Regions from separate parts of the Vescimonas coprocola genome, predicted to be linked through region 1. Evidence: predicted binding sites of a transcription regulator. Region 1 holds the regulator's gene; the other holds the start of a gene.
What was found. Region 1 encodes HrcA, which represses chaperone genes, less so after heat shock. Its sites were predicted from a motif close to TGTTAGCACTCNNNNNNNNNGAGTGCTAACA; they were not measured.
Positions count from the first base shown of each region.

Region 2: the regulator HrcA is predicted to act here: its motif matches at 3,072-3,102, upstream of KJS28_RS09040 (Hsp20/alpha crystallin family protein).

Region 1 covers NZ_AP023418.1:2,378,688-2,384,066, forward strand. The annotation lists gene KJS28_RS11550 (TasA family protein) at 1-392, shown strand, start outside; THF riboswitch at 936-1,050, shown strand; gene KJS28_RS11555 (folate family ECF transporter S component) at 1,144-1,740, shown strand; gene hrcA (heat-inducible transcriptional repressor HrcA) at 1,848-2,897, shown strand; gene grpE (nucleotide exchange factor GrpE) at 2,894-3,460, shown strand; gene KJS28_RS11570 (PspC domain-containing protein) at 3,474-3,671, shown strand; gene dnaK (molecular chaperone DnaK) at 3,721-5,379, shown strand, end outside.
Region 2 covers NZ_AP023418.1:1,830,840-1,836,218, reverse strand. The annotation lists gene KJS28_RS09055 (S1C family serine protease) at 1-729, opposite strand, end outside; gene KJS28_RS09050 (sensor histidine kinase) at 743-2,191, opposite strand; gene KJS28_RS09045 (response regulator transcription factor) at 2,191-2,871, opposite strand; gene KJS28_RS09040 (Hsp20/alpha crystallin family protein) at 3,246-3,689, shown strand; gene KJS28_RS09035 (PF20097 family protein) at 3,766-3,984, opposite strand; tRNA gene KJS28_RS09030 (tRNA-Ser) at 4,168-4,259, opposite strand; gene KJS28_RS09025 (hypothetical protein) at 4,387-4,566, opposite strand; gene KJS28_RS09020 (beta/alpha barrel domain-containing protein) at 4,714-5,379, shown strand, end outside.

The DNA of each region.
Region 1 (5,379 bases):
CGGGCGAGAACGGCGGCATTGATACCGGCGTCAACGGCGGCTATGGCATCAACGTCCGGAATGGCGCTACCCTCACCATCAACGGCGGCTACTATTACGGCGGCGGTACTGCTGTGCAGGTCCAGAAGGGTACCCTCATCATCAACGGCGGTACCTTCGCCTGCGAGCCGTACAGCAACCCGACTTACGGTTACAACTTCTTGATCAACTGCTTGGACAGCGCTTACAAGAATGGTACAGCTAAGGTCATCATCAACGGCGGTACCTTCGTGAACTTCGACCCGTCCAACTGCACGGCCGAGGGCGCACACACCAACTTCGTGGCCGATGGCTACAAGGTGGTGTCTGAGGCCCATGGTAACGACACTTGGTACACCGTGGTCAAGGGCTAAGCCTACCGCTGCAAGTTAGACTCTGATATTTTTCCATACAAAAGGGCGCTCTCCCCACCGGGGAGAGCGCCCTTTTCCAGCCTTGCCACCCCCTGTCATTCCGAGACCAGTCCGCAGACTGGTCGTGGGAATCCGTACTCCCCCAGCGGTAGACCCACACGCCCCTTCACCTGAGAGGGAGCGGAAGCGGGTTTGTTGCACAGTCGATTCCCTTTACGGCCCATAACGAACGCAACTCTTGAGAGGAAAGGAAGTCCAGAAACCATCGGTTTCTGGCGGCGTTTTTTGCATACTTTTTGTCGCTGTTGACAAAAAGTATGCCGCCGGAGACAAAAAGAAAGAACTGCTGGGAAAAGTATGCCACAGGCGGCGCTTCGGCGATTCGGAACACCGTCGTGTCAGCCGGTTTCCAGCCCCTTTGGGGCGTGAAAACCGGGACACTTCCTCGAAATCGCCTCGCTTTCTCCGCCACCGGCGGCGCTTCGGCGATTATCCTTGCATTTTCCCGCCGATGTGCTATACTAAACCCATCACACATACAAAGGCAGAGTAGGGATCTGCGTGTCGCCCCCATGGGGGCATAGTGCCGGCGGAACGGGGAGTTGTCCGCCGGACGAAATGGCATCGCCTTGCAGTGTAGGTCCCGCATCCCGCTGCCGCATAGCGGCTATCTCCGGGGCAGCACGCCCCGGCGCTCCTCTGTGCGGCTGTCCGGCCTGTCCGGTCTGCCCGAATCAGAGGAGGTTTTTTTATGCCACTTTATCCCCACCCCCTGTCCCCCGGCTATTGGCGCAGCGCCGCCGGGGAGCTGAAGGACCTGCGCCGTCTGGTGTTCATGGCCCTGATGATCGCCGCCTGCATCGTCCTGAGCCACTGCTCCATCCGTCTGGGCGAGAGCCTGTCCCTCAGCGTTACCTTCCTGGCCAGAGCCCTTTGCTCGCTGGTCTGCGGCCCGCTGGCGGTGATCGTGTTCGGCGCCGCCGAGGATACCCTCAGCTTCTTCCTGTCCTCCGGCGGCTACCCCTATTTCCCCGGCTATATGCTGACCACCATCACCGGCTGCATGATCTACGCCCTGTTTTTCTACCGGGCCAAGATCACGTGGCGGCGCATCATTCTGGCCAAGCTCCTCACCAATATCCAGAATGTGCTGCTGGGCGCCCTCTGGAGCGCCATCCTGTACAGCAAGGGCTACCTCTACTACCTGACCCAGAGCGCTGTGAAAAACGCCCTGTATCTGCCGCTGCAAATTCTGCTGCTGGGCTTTCTGTTTCAGGCGGTGCTGCCGGTGATGCAGCGGCAGCGCTGGCTCCCGGAGCAGCTGCCGGGCGGCCGCCTGCGCTGGTAAGCGACGTGTTTACAAATAATTAAAATTGCGGGTATTGACTTTACCTGCCCACGGTGGTAAACTCCATTTAGCACTCAGGAGATAGGAGTGCTAAATGGAGTTTTATCATGGAATTGACAGACCGGAAAAAGCAAATATTAAAGATCGTGGTGGACGGCTATGTGGCCACGGCGGAGCCGGTGAGCTCCAAGGCCATTGCCGAGAAGATGCCCGGCAGGATCAGCTCCGCCACCATCCGCAATGAACTGGCGGATCTGGTGGAGATGGGCTATCTGGAGCAGCCCCACACCTCCGCCGGGCGGGTCCCCTCCGCCAAGGGCTACCGGCTCTACGTCAACGAGCTTATGGAGCGCCGTGCGCTGCCGGAGGCGGAGGCCGAGAGCATCCGCCGCTCCCTCACCGGGAAAATGTCTCAGGTGGATCAGGTGATGGCTCAAGCGGGCCAGATGGTCTCCAGCATGGTGGGCTACCCCGCCTATGCCATGGCGGACCACACGCAGGCGGTGACGGTGCAGCGGTTCGACCTCATTGCCGTGGACGATGACAGCTTCATCGCCGTGGCCATGCTGTCGGACAGCCGGGTCAAGAGCCAGCTGCTTCGCTGGCAGCTGCCGGTGGAGCGGGAGGCCCTGACGGAGATAAGTCACCTGCTGAATACCCACTTTACCGGCCTTGGGCCGGAGGAGATGAACGCCCGGCTCATGAGCCTGTCGGATCAGGTGTCCGGCAAGTGGTTCCTGCTGCTGAATCAGGTGTGCGAATACGCCGGACAGCTGTTGAAGGACGCTGCCGGGCAGGAGGTCTATCTGGGCGGCACCACCCAGCTGCTGAAATTCCCGGAGTACCGGGACGCCGACAAGGCCCGTGACCTGATGACCTTCATGGTGGACAACAAGCAGAACCTTCCGGTGCCGTCAGGCAACGCCCCGGTGCAGATCCTCATCGGGCCGGAGAATGTGGATGCCGCTCTGAAGGAGAGCAGCGTGGTCATTGCCAGCTATGATATCGGTGACGGTATGCGTGGGCTGGTAGGGGTGGTAGGTCCCACCCGCATGGACTATGCATCCGTGGCGGCCCGGCTTACCTGCTTTGCCGAGAGCCTGAGTCATATGTTTGAAAAGCGGCAGCTGCCGCCTACCAAGGAGGAACAGTCATGAGCGAGAAGGAAAAGAAGAACGCCCCTCAGGAGGAGCAGCCGCAGGCCAATACCACTCCGGAAACGGAGCAGGCTGCGGAAAAGGCCGCCGAGGAGGAGACCTTTACCGTCACCCGTGAGCAGATGGAGCAGATGGAGCAGCTGGCCAAGATGGTCAGCGATGCCAGCGACAAGTATCTGCGTCTGGCGGCGGAATACGACAACTACCGCAAGCGCACCACCAAGGAAAAGGAAAATACCTACGCCGATGCCAAGGCGGACACCGTCAAGGAGTTTTTGGGGGTGCTGGATAACCTGGAGCGTGGCCTTGCCCAGTTTGACGAGGGCGACCCCCACCGTCAGGGCATGGAGCTGATCTGCCGGCAGTTTCTGGCAGTGCTGGAGAAGTTGGGCGTCACCCGCATTGAGGCGCAGGGCCAGCCCTTCGATCCTCAGAAGCACGATGCCGTGATGCACGTGGAGGACGAGAACGTCGGTGAGAACACCGTGGTGGAGGTGCTCCAGCAGGGCTACCAGCTGGGCGATAAGGTTCTCCGGTTCGCCATGGTCAAGGTAGCCAACTGAAAGGAGAAGCATCATGGAAAGAAAGAGACTGTATCGCAACGTCAACGATAAAATGCTGTGCGGCGTGTGCTCCGGCCTTGCCGACTACTTCAACATCGACCCCACGCTGGTGCGTCTGGCTTGGGTGGTGCTGGGCTTCATGGGTGGCAGCGGCCTGCTGGCCTATATCATCGCTTCCATCGTGATCCCCGTGAACCCGGACCAGCAGTAACGATCCGTAAAAAATCAATCTATATATATCTTATCAGGAGGCAATCATTATGTCTAAAGTTATCGGTATCGACCTTGGTACGACCAATTCCTGCGTCGCCGTCATGGAGGGCGGCGAGGCTGTTGTGATTCCCAACGCAGAGGGCAACCGCACCACCCCGTCCGTGGTGGCTTTCAGCAAGAGCGGTGAGCGTATGGTGGGCCAGACGGCAAAGCGTCAGGCCATCACCAATCCTGACCGCACCATCGCTTCCATCAAGCGTGAGATGGGCTCTGACCACCGTGTGAACATCGACGGCAAGAGCTACACCCCGCAGGAGATCAGCGCCATGATCCTGCAAAAGCTGAAGAGCGACGCCGAGGCCTATCTGGGCCAGCCCGTCACCGAAGCTGTCATCACCGTCCCCGCCTACTTCACCGACGCCCAGCGTCAGGCCACCAAGGACGCCGGCAAGATCGCCGGTCTCGATGTCAAGCGTATCATCAACGAGCCCACCGCCGCCGCTCTGGCCTACGGTGTGGATAAGGAGCAGACCCAGAAGATCATGGTCTACGATCTGGGCGGCGGCACCTTCGATGTCTCCATTCTGGAGATCGACGACGGCGTCATCGAGGTGCTGGCCACCGCCGGCAACAACCGTCTGGGCGGCGACGACTTCGACCAGTGCATCATGAAGTATCTGGTCAGCGAGTTCAAGCGCACCGACGGCATCGACCTGTCCGGCGACAAGGTGGCTATGCAGCGCCTGAAGGAGGCCGCTGAAAAGGCTAAGATCGAGCTGTCCGGCGTCACCAGCAGCAACATCAACCTGCCCTATATCACCGCCGACGCCACCGGCCCCAAGCATCTGGACGTGACCCTGACCCGTGCCAAGTTCAACGAGCTCACCGGCCATCTGGTGGATGCCACCATGGGCCCCGTGCGTCAGGCCATGTCCGACGCCGGTCTGAAGGCCAGCGACCTGTCTAAGGTGCTGATGGTGGGCGGCTCCAGCCGTATCCCCGCCGTGGTGGAGGCCGTGAAGAAATTCACCGGCAGCGAGCCCTTCAAGGGCATCAATCCCGATGAGTGCGTGGCCATGGGCGCCGCCCTGCAGGCCGGCGTGCTGACCGGCGACGTCAAGGGCCTGCTGCTGCTGGACGTCACCCCCCTGTCCCTGGGCATCGAGACCATGGGCGGCGTCTGCACCCGCCTCATCGAGCGCAACACCACCATCCCCGTGAAGAAGAGCCAGATCTTCTCCACCGCCGCCGATAACCAGACCTCCGTGGAGGTCAACGTCCTGCAGGGCGAGCGTGAAATGGCTGCCGCCAACAAGAGCCTGGGCCGCTTCCATCTGGACGGCATCGCTCCGGCCCGCCGTGGCGTGCCTCAGATCGAGGTGACCTTCGACATCGACGCCAACGGCATCGTCAACGTCTCCGCCAAGGATCTGGGTACCGGCAACGCCCAGCACATCACCATCACCTCCTCCTCCAACATGAGCAAGGACGATATCGAGCGTGCTGTGAAGGAAGCCGAGCAGTATGCCGCCGAGGACGCCAAGATCAAGGAGAAGGTGGAGGTCCGCAATCAGGCCGATCAGATGGTCTATCAGGCGGAAAAGACCCTCAGCGAAGTGGGCGACAAGGTGCCCGAGAGCGAGAAGGCCCCCATTCAGGCCGGCATCGAGAAGCTGAAGGAGACCCTGAAGGGCGAGGACACCGAC
Region 2 (5,379 bases), 550 kb from region 1:
CTCCGCCGCCGGCAGGGGATTGTCCGCAATGGCCCGCAGTACCGCCAGATCCTCGTCCTCGTCATAGCCCACCAGACGGGCGTCGTAGGTGACGCCGGTGTCCAGCGCCACCCAGCAGCTCTTGCCGCCGGAGATGACGTGGGCGTTGGTGATGATATAGCCGCTCTCGGTCATGATGACGCCGGTACCCACGGCGGCAGAGCCGTCGGACTGCTCCGCCACCACCGCCACCACCGACGGGTTCACCTTAGCGTACACCTGCTGAATGGTAAGCTCCTCACCGGAGGGGTCCTGACAGCTGAGCTTCACGCCCTCCTCCCCGGAGATGCGGGGGATGGTGGTCTCCTTCTTGCGGAAGATATCCACCATGCTGCTGGCGGAGTCGCCGTCGTCGCTGCCCGGCAGGCTGGGGGCGCTGGAGGCGGTGGAGGACAGGATGGCCGCTACCACGATGACCACGACCACCAGCGCTATGCCGCCTATGCCCAGCCACGTCCACAGACGGCGGCGCTTACGCTGGGTCTTGGCGGCCTGCTTCCAGACGTTCTGAGGTATGGGGCGCTGCTGGACGAAGTAGTTGACGACCTCCTCCGGCTCCTCCTGCCGGGGGGTGTACCAGCTGACGATCTCGTCCGGCTCCTCCTCCGGCAGGTCCGTCCGGTCCTGCTGCGGCTGGGGCGGCAGATCGCCGCCTACCGGGTCAAATTCTCTGTTTTCGTCATTATACATAGGATACTTCCTCTCACGGTTCGTTCCGCATGGGGTGAGCCATCTGAACGGTAAAGCTGAAGGCGGTGACGCCGTTTTCGCTGGTGACGGTGATCTGCTCCTTGTGCTGAGACAGGATGGTCTTTACCACGTACAGGCCCAGCCCGTAGCCGTCCTTATCCTCGCTGCGGGATTTGTCAGACTTGTGGAAGCGCTCAAACAGCAGGGGGATCTCCTCGGCGGGGATGGTCTGACCGACGTTGCGTACCGTGACCACGGCCTTCTCCCCATGGACGGCCAGCCCCAGATACAGGGATGAGTGGGGAGCGGCGAACTTGGTGGCGTTTTCCAGCAGGTTGTAGATGACCTGGGTGATAAGGTCGTTGACGCCCTCCACCATCACAGGCTCCTCCGGGATGTCCGCCTCTACGTCCAACTCCCGGTCGGTGATCTTCTGCTCCATGGACAGCAGCGCCAGACGCATACTCTCGCACAGGTCGAAGTCCTCTTTTTTCATCTCCTGCGACTGGATCTGAGAGATATCCAGCATCCGGCGCACCAGACGGCTGAGCCGACGGCTCTCGTCGGAGATAATTTGCAGGTACTTGCGTTCTTTTTCCGGCGGGATGGTGCCGTCCAGAATACCGTCGGTGTAGCCGGCGATGGAGGTCATGGGGGTCTTTAATTCATGGGAGATGTTGGCGATGAAGTCCCGGCGCTGGCGCTCCGTCTCCGCCAGAGAGTCCGCCATGTTGTTAAAGCCCGCCGCCAGCTCGCCGATCTCATCGCCCCGGTCGGCGTCCTGCATCCGCACGTCGAAGTTCCCGGCGGCGTAGGCCCGCGTGGCCTGCACCATCTCCCGGATGGGCTGGATCTGCCGCATGGAGGTCAGGGAGGTGACGATGAACACCAGCAGCAGGATAATGGCGGAGGTCATGAGGAACAGGCTGATGAAGGACCGCCACATCCCCATGACGGAGCGGGCGTTCATCACCGCCAGCACCATGCCGATGGTCTGGTCGCCGTCCTGAACGGGGACGCCCACCACGAACTGTTTGGAGGTGTAGGCACCGCCCAGACTGCTGCGGCCCTGATACAGGCCGCTGCCCGTCAGGACCTCCTGCGTGATCTCCTGCGGGATGGCCACCACCTTGCCCCCCAGCCGCTGGTCCGCCGTCAGCAGGGCATAGCCGCTGTCGTTGCACACCAGAAATTCGGCGTTGGTCATGGCGCTACCCAGACTGATGAAGCGCTTGAGGTTTTCATCCTCCGTCTGGCCGCCGGACTTCAGGTAGTCCACGGACACCTGAGCAATGAGACTGGCCCGCTCCTGCAGCTCGTCCCGCCGCTCGGTGAAGTTATAGTTATAGCTCAGGGCGAAAAAGGACACGCCCAGCAGCAGCAGCGTCAGCATCACCATGCCGGCGGTCAGGGCGAACTGCTGCCAGTAGAGCCCGCTGAACCGTTTCTTGCGCTCTGCCATCACTTCACTTCAAACTTATAGCCCACGCCCCACACGGTTTTCAGCTCCCACTGGTCGGAGACATTCTCGATCTTCTCCCGCAGGCGCTTGATATGGACGTCCACTGTCCGGGAGTCACCGAAGTAGTCGAAGCCCCACACCTCGTCCAGCAGCTGGTTGCGGGTGTAGACCCGGTTGGGCGTGGAGGCCAGATGGTACAGCAGCTCCAGCTCTTTTGGGGGCGTATCCACCTTCTTGCCGTCCACCAGCAGCTCGTAGCTGTCCAGATTGATCTCCAGCTTGTCGAACACCAGACGCTTGCGGGTGTCGTCGGGGATCTCGCTGCGGCGCAGCACGGCGTTGATGCGGGCCATCAGCTCCTTCATCTCGAAGGGCTTGACCAGATAGTCGTCGGCGCCCATCTCCAGACCGGTGATGCGGTCGTTGACTTCGCTTTTAGCCGTCAGCATGATGATGGGTGTCTTGGCCTTTTCCCGGATGTGGGCGCAGACGGACCAGCCGTCCATCACCGGCAGCATGATATCCAGCAGCACCATGTCCGGCGCCTGCCGGTCGTACTCCTCCACGGCCTTGCCGCCGTCATAGGCGATGCGGACGTCGAAGCCCTCCTTCTCCAGATACATCCGGATCAGGTCGGAAATATTGCGGTCATCCTCGACCACCAGAATATTGCGTGCCATAGGAAACCTCCCATTTATATACTATATTACCATTATACCCGGCAGTTTTCGGGCTTCCTGAACATTTTGTAAATTGGTTCATGAAAGTATACCACACTTTCGGCCGTTTGTATATGCCCCGGACAATATTTTTCGGTGGGCTGGGGGGCAAGGGGGGACTTTTCGGATATTTTATGAACAAACATAGGTACTTCTGTGAACATTAGCACTCGACACTTGACAGTGCTAAAAACGGTGCTATGATGAAGCTGTTCCAAGGGAGAGAGCCAAAGAACTCCACCGGGGAACGGAAAACGCATACAATGTGTAAGCGGTGACAAAAGTTGGCGCCGGTGAGACACCGGCACCCGGAATTTTGAATGGAGGTATGACTTATGTTGCCCAGCATTTTTGGTGAGAATTTGTTTGATGATTTCTTCTCTGATCCTTTCGGGATGATGGTACCTCAGGGCCGTGACCCGCTGTATGGCAAGCACGGCAAGAACCTGATGAAGACAGACGTGCGGGAGACAGAGAACTCCTATGAGCTGGATATCGACCTGCCGGGCTTCAAGAAGGACGAGGTCAATGTGGAGCTGAAGAACGGTTATCTGACCATTCAGGCCGCTAAGGGTCTGGACAAGGAGGAGCAGGACAAGAAGGGCAAGTACATCCGTCAGGAGCGCTATGCCGGGGCCTGCAGCCGCAGCTTCTACGTAGGCGAGGATGTGGAGCCGGAGGAGGTGTCCGCCAAGTTCGAGGACGGCATCCTGACCATCTCCGTGCCGAAGGCGGCCAAGAAGCAGCTGCCCAAGCAGACGTCCATCAACATTCTGTAAGCGCTCTGTGAGCGTCCGTAAGAGACGGGAAAGGGTCCCCGGCGAGAGCCGGGGACCCTTTTTGCGTGCCGGGATGTCAGCGGATCAGGGGCAGGAGCAGCTGGCAGGACTCACAGAAGTAGGTCTCTATGTCGTCGCCCTGCAGGAGGACCTTGGAGACAACATTGTGCCGGAAGAAGCCCTTTTGCTTGACCTCGCTGTCGGTGAACACGCAGGCCATAGGGGTCAGGCCGGTGGAGCCCATGAAGGTGGAGGCACCGGTTTTCATCTCCTTACCGCATACGGGACATTGCATGGTACATTCTCCTTGCTGTGATAGTCTCCGGCGGCCAAAGCCCTCCGGGAGGTCTATTCTATCACAGCGGCGGAGGATTTTCCAGAGGGGGGAGAAAAACTCCGGCAGCGGTCGCCTTTCTGCGGGGAAGGCGCCGGGGGAAAATCAAAAGGTCTTTGTCCCATGGGACAAAGACCTTTTTTCTGGCGCAGTGGGAGGGATTTGAACCCTCGTGCCGCTTTTGACGGCAACACGATTTCCAGTCGTGCTCGTTATGACCACTTCGATACCACTGCATATAAAATGCTGCCGCAACAGCACGGTCTATTATACCAAAAATCTGCGCCTTGTCAAGCGAAAAGCACAAAAAAGCCAATAATTTTTGGAAGGGGGCCGCTTGCGGCCCCCTTCCATGCGATACCCTCAGTTCATCTTCTCGGCAACGGTCTCCAGCGCCGAATCCACTGCGTTACCCATCCGCTGCATGGCTTTGCCCACAGCGGTTTTTCTCGTCTTCGGCCGGGGAATGACCATCACCTCTACCAATGCGCCGGCCACCATGCCGACGCATACGCCAGTGACGAACGTACTGACCTTACACATTCCTGCATCACTCCTTTTTCGGTACGGTCATAGTATATCCATTCCGGCGGGAAATAACCGTCTATGCCTTGCCAAAAGTCGCCGCAGCGCATATAATGAATAAAATATCTGATCATGCCGCCGCTCTGCGGCGAGAAGGAGCGTTTCATGTCCATTACGGCTTTGCAGGAACATATCCGCAAAAAAAAGACACCGCTGGCGCTGGGCCTTGGCCCGGAGGCGAACCGGCTTCCCGCCCCGGTGGTGAAGAGGTTTACCGATCTCTACGGCGAGAGCGTCATGGCCCGGTCGGAGGCCCTGCGCTACCACGGCACCCAGCTGATGGCTCAGGCGGCTCAGCGGCTGCCGGCAGTGGTGCTGCGTGCTGACCGCTATCTCCTGTGCGGGGCTATGGGGCTGGACGTGCTGTCGAATCTGGTGCATATGGCCCGCAGTCAGGGCCTTTACGCCATTGTGGACGCACGCTGCGCCGATCCCGCCGTGTGGCTGGGCGGTGAGGTGAATGCCGACGCCGTGACGATCTCGCCCTACTATGGCACTGCGGCGGCGGGGGAAGACAAGGCTCTGTTTGCGCTGATCCGCACGGCAGAGCCGGGTGCAGCGGAGGTGCAGAACCTCATGGCCGGGGATCGTCGCCTGTTTTTGGCGGCGGGAGAGCAGATGGCTCGGCGGGGGGCTGGGATCATGGCCCAGACGGATTACAGTCTGGATGTGCGGGAGCTGCGGCGGCGGCTGAAGGATGCCTTCCTTCTGCTGGATGGCTGCGGCGGCGAAGCTGCCAGCTATGCCTTCGACGATTTCGGCCGAGGGGCT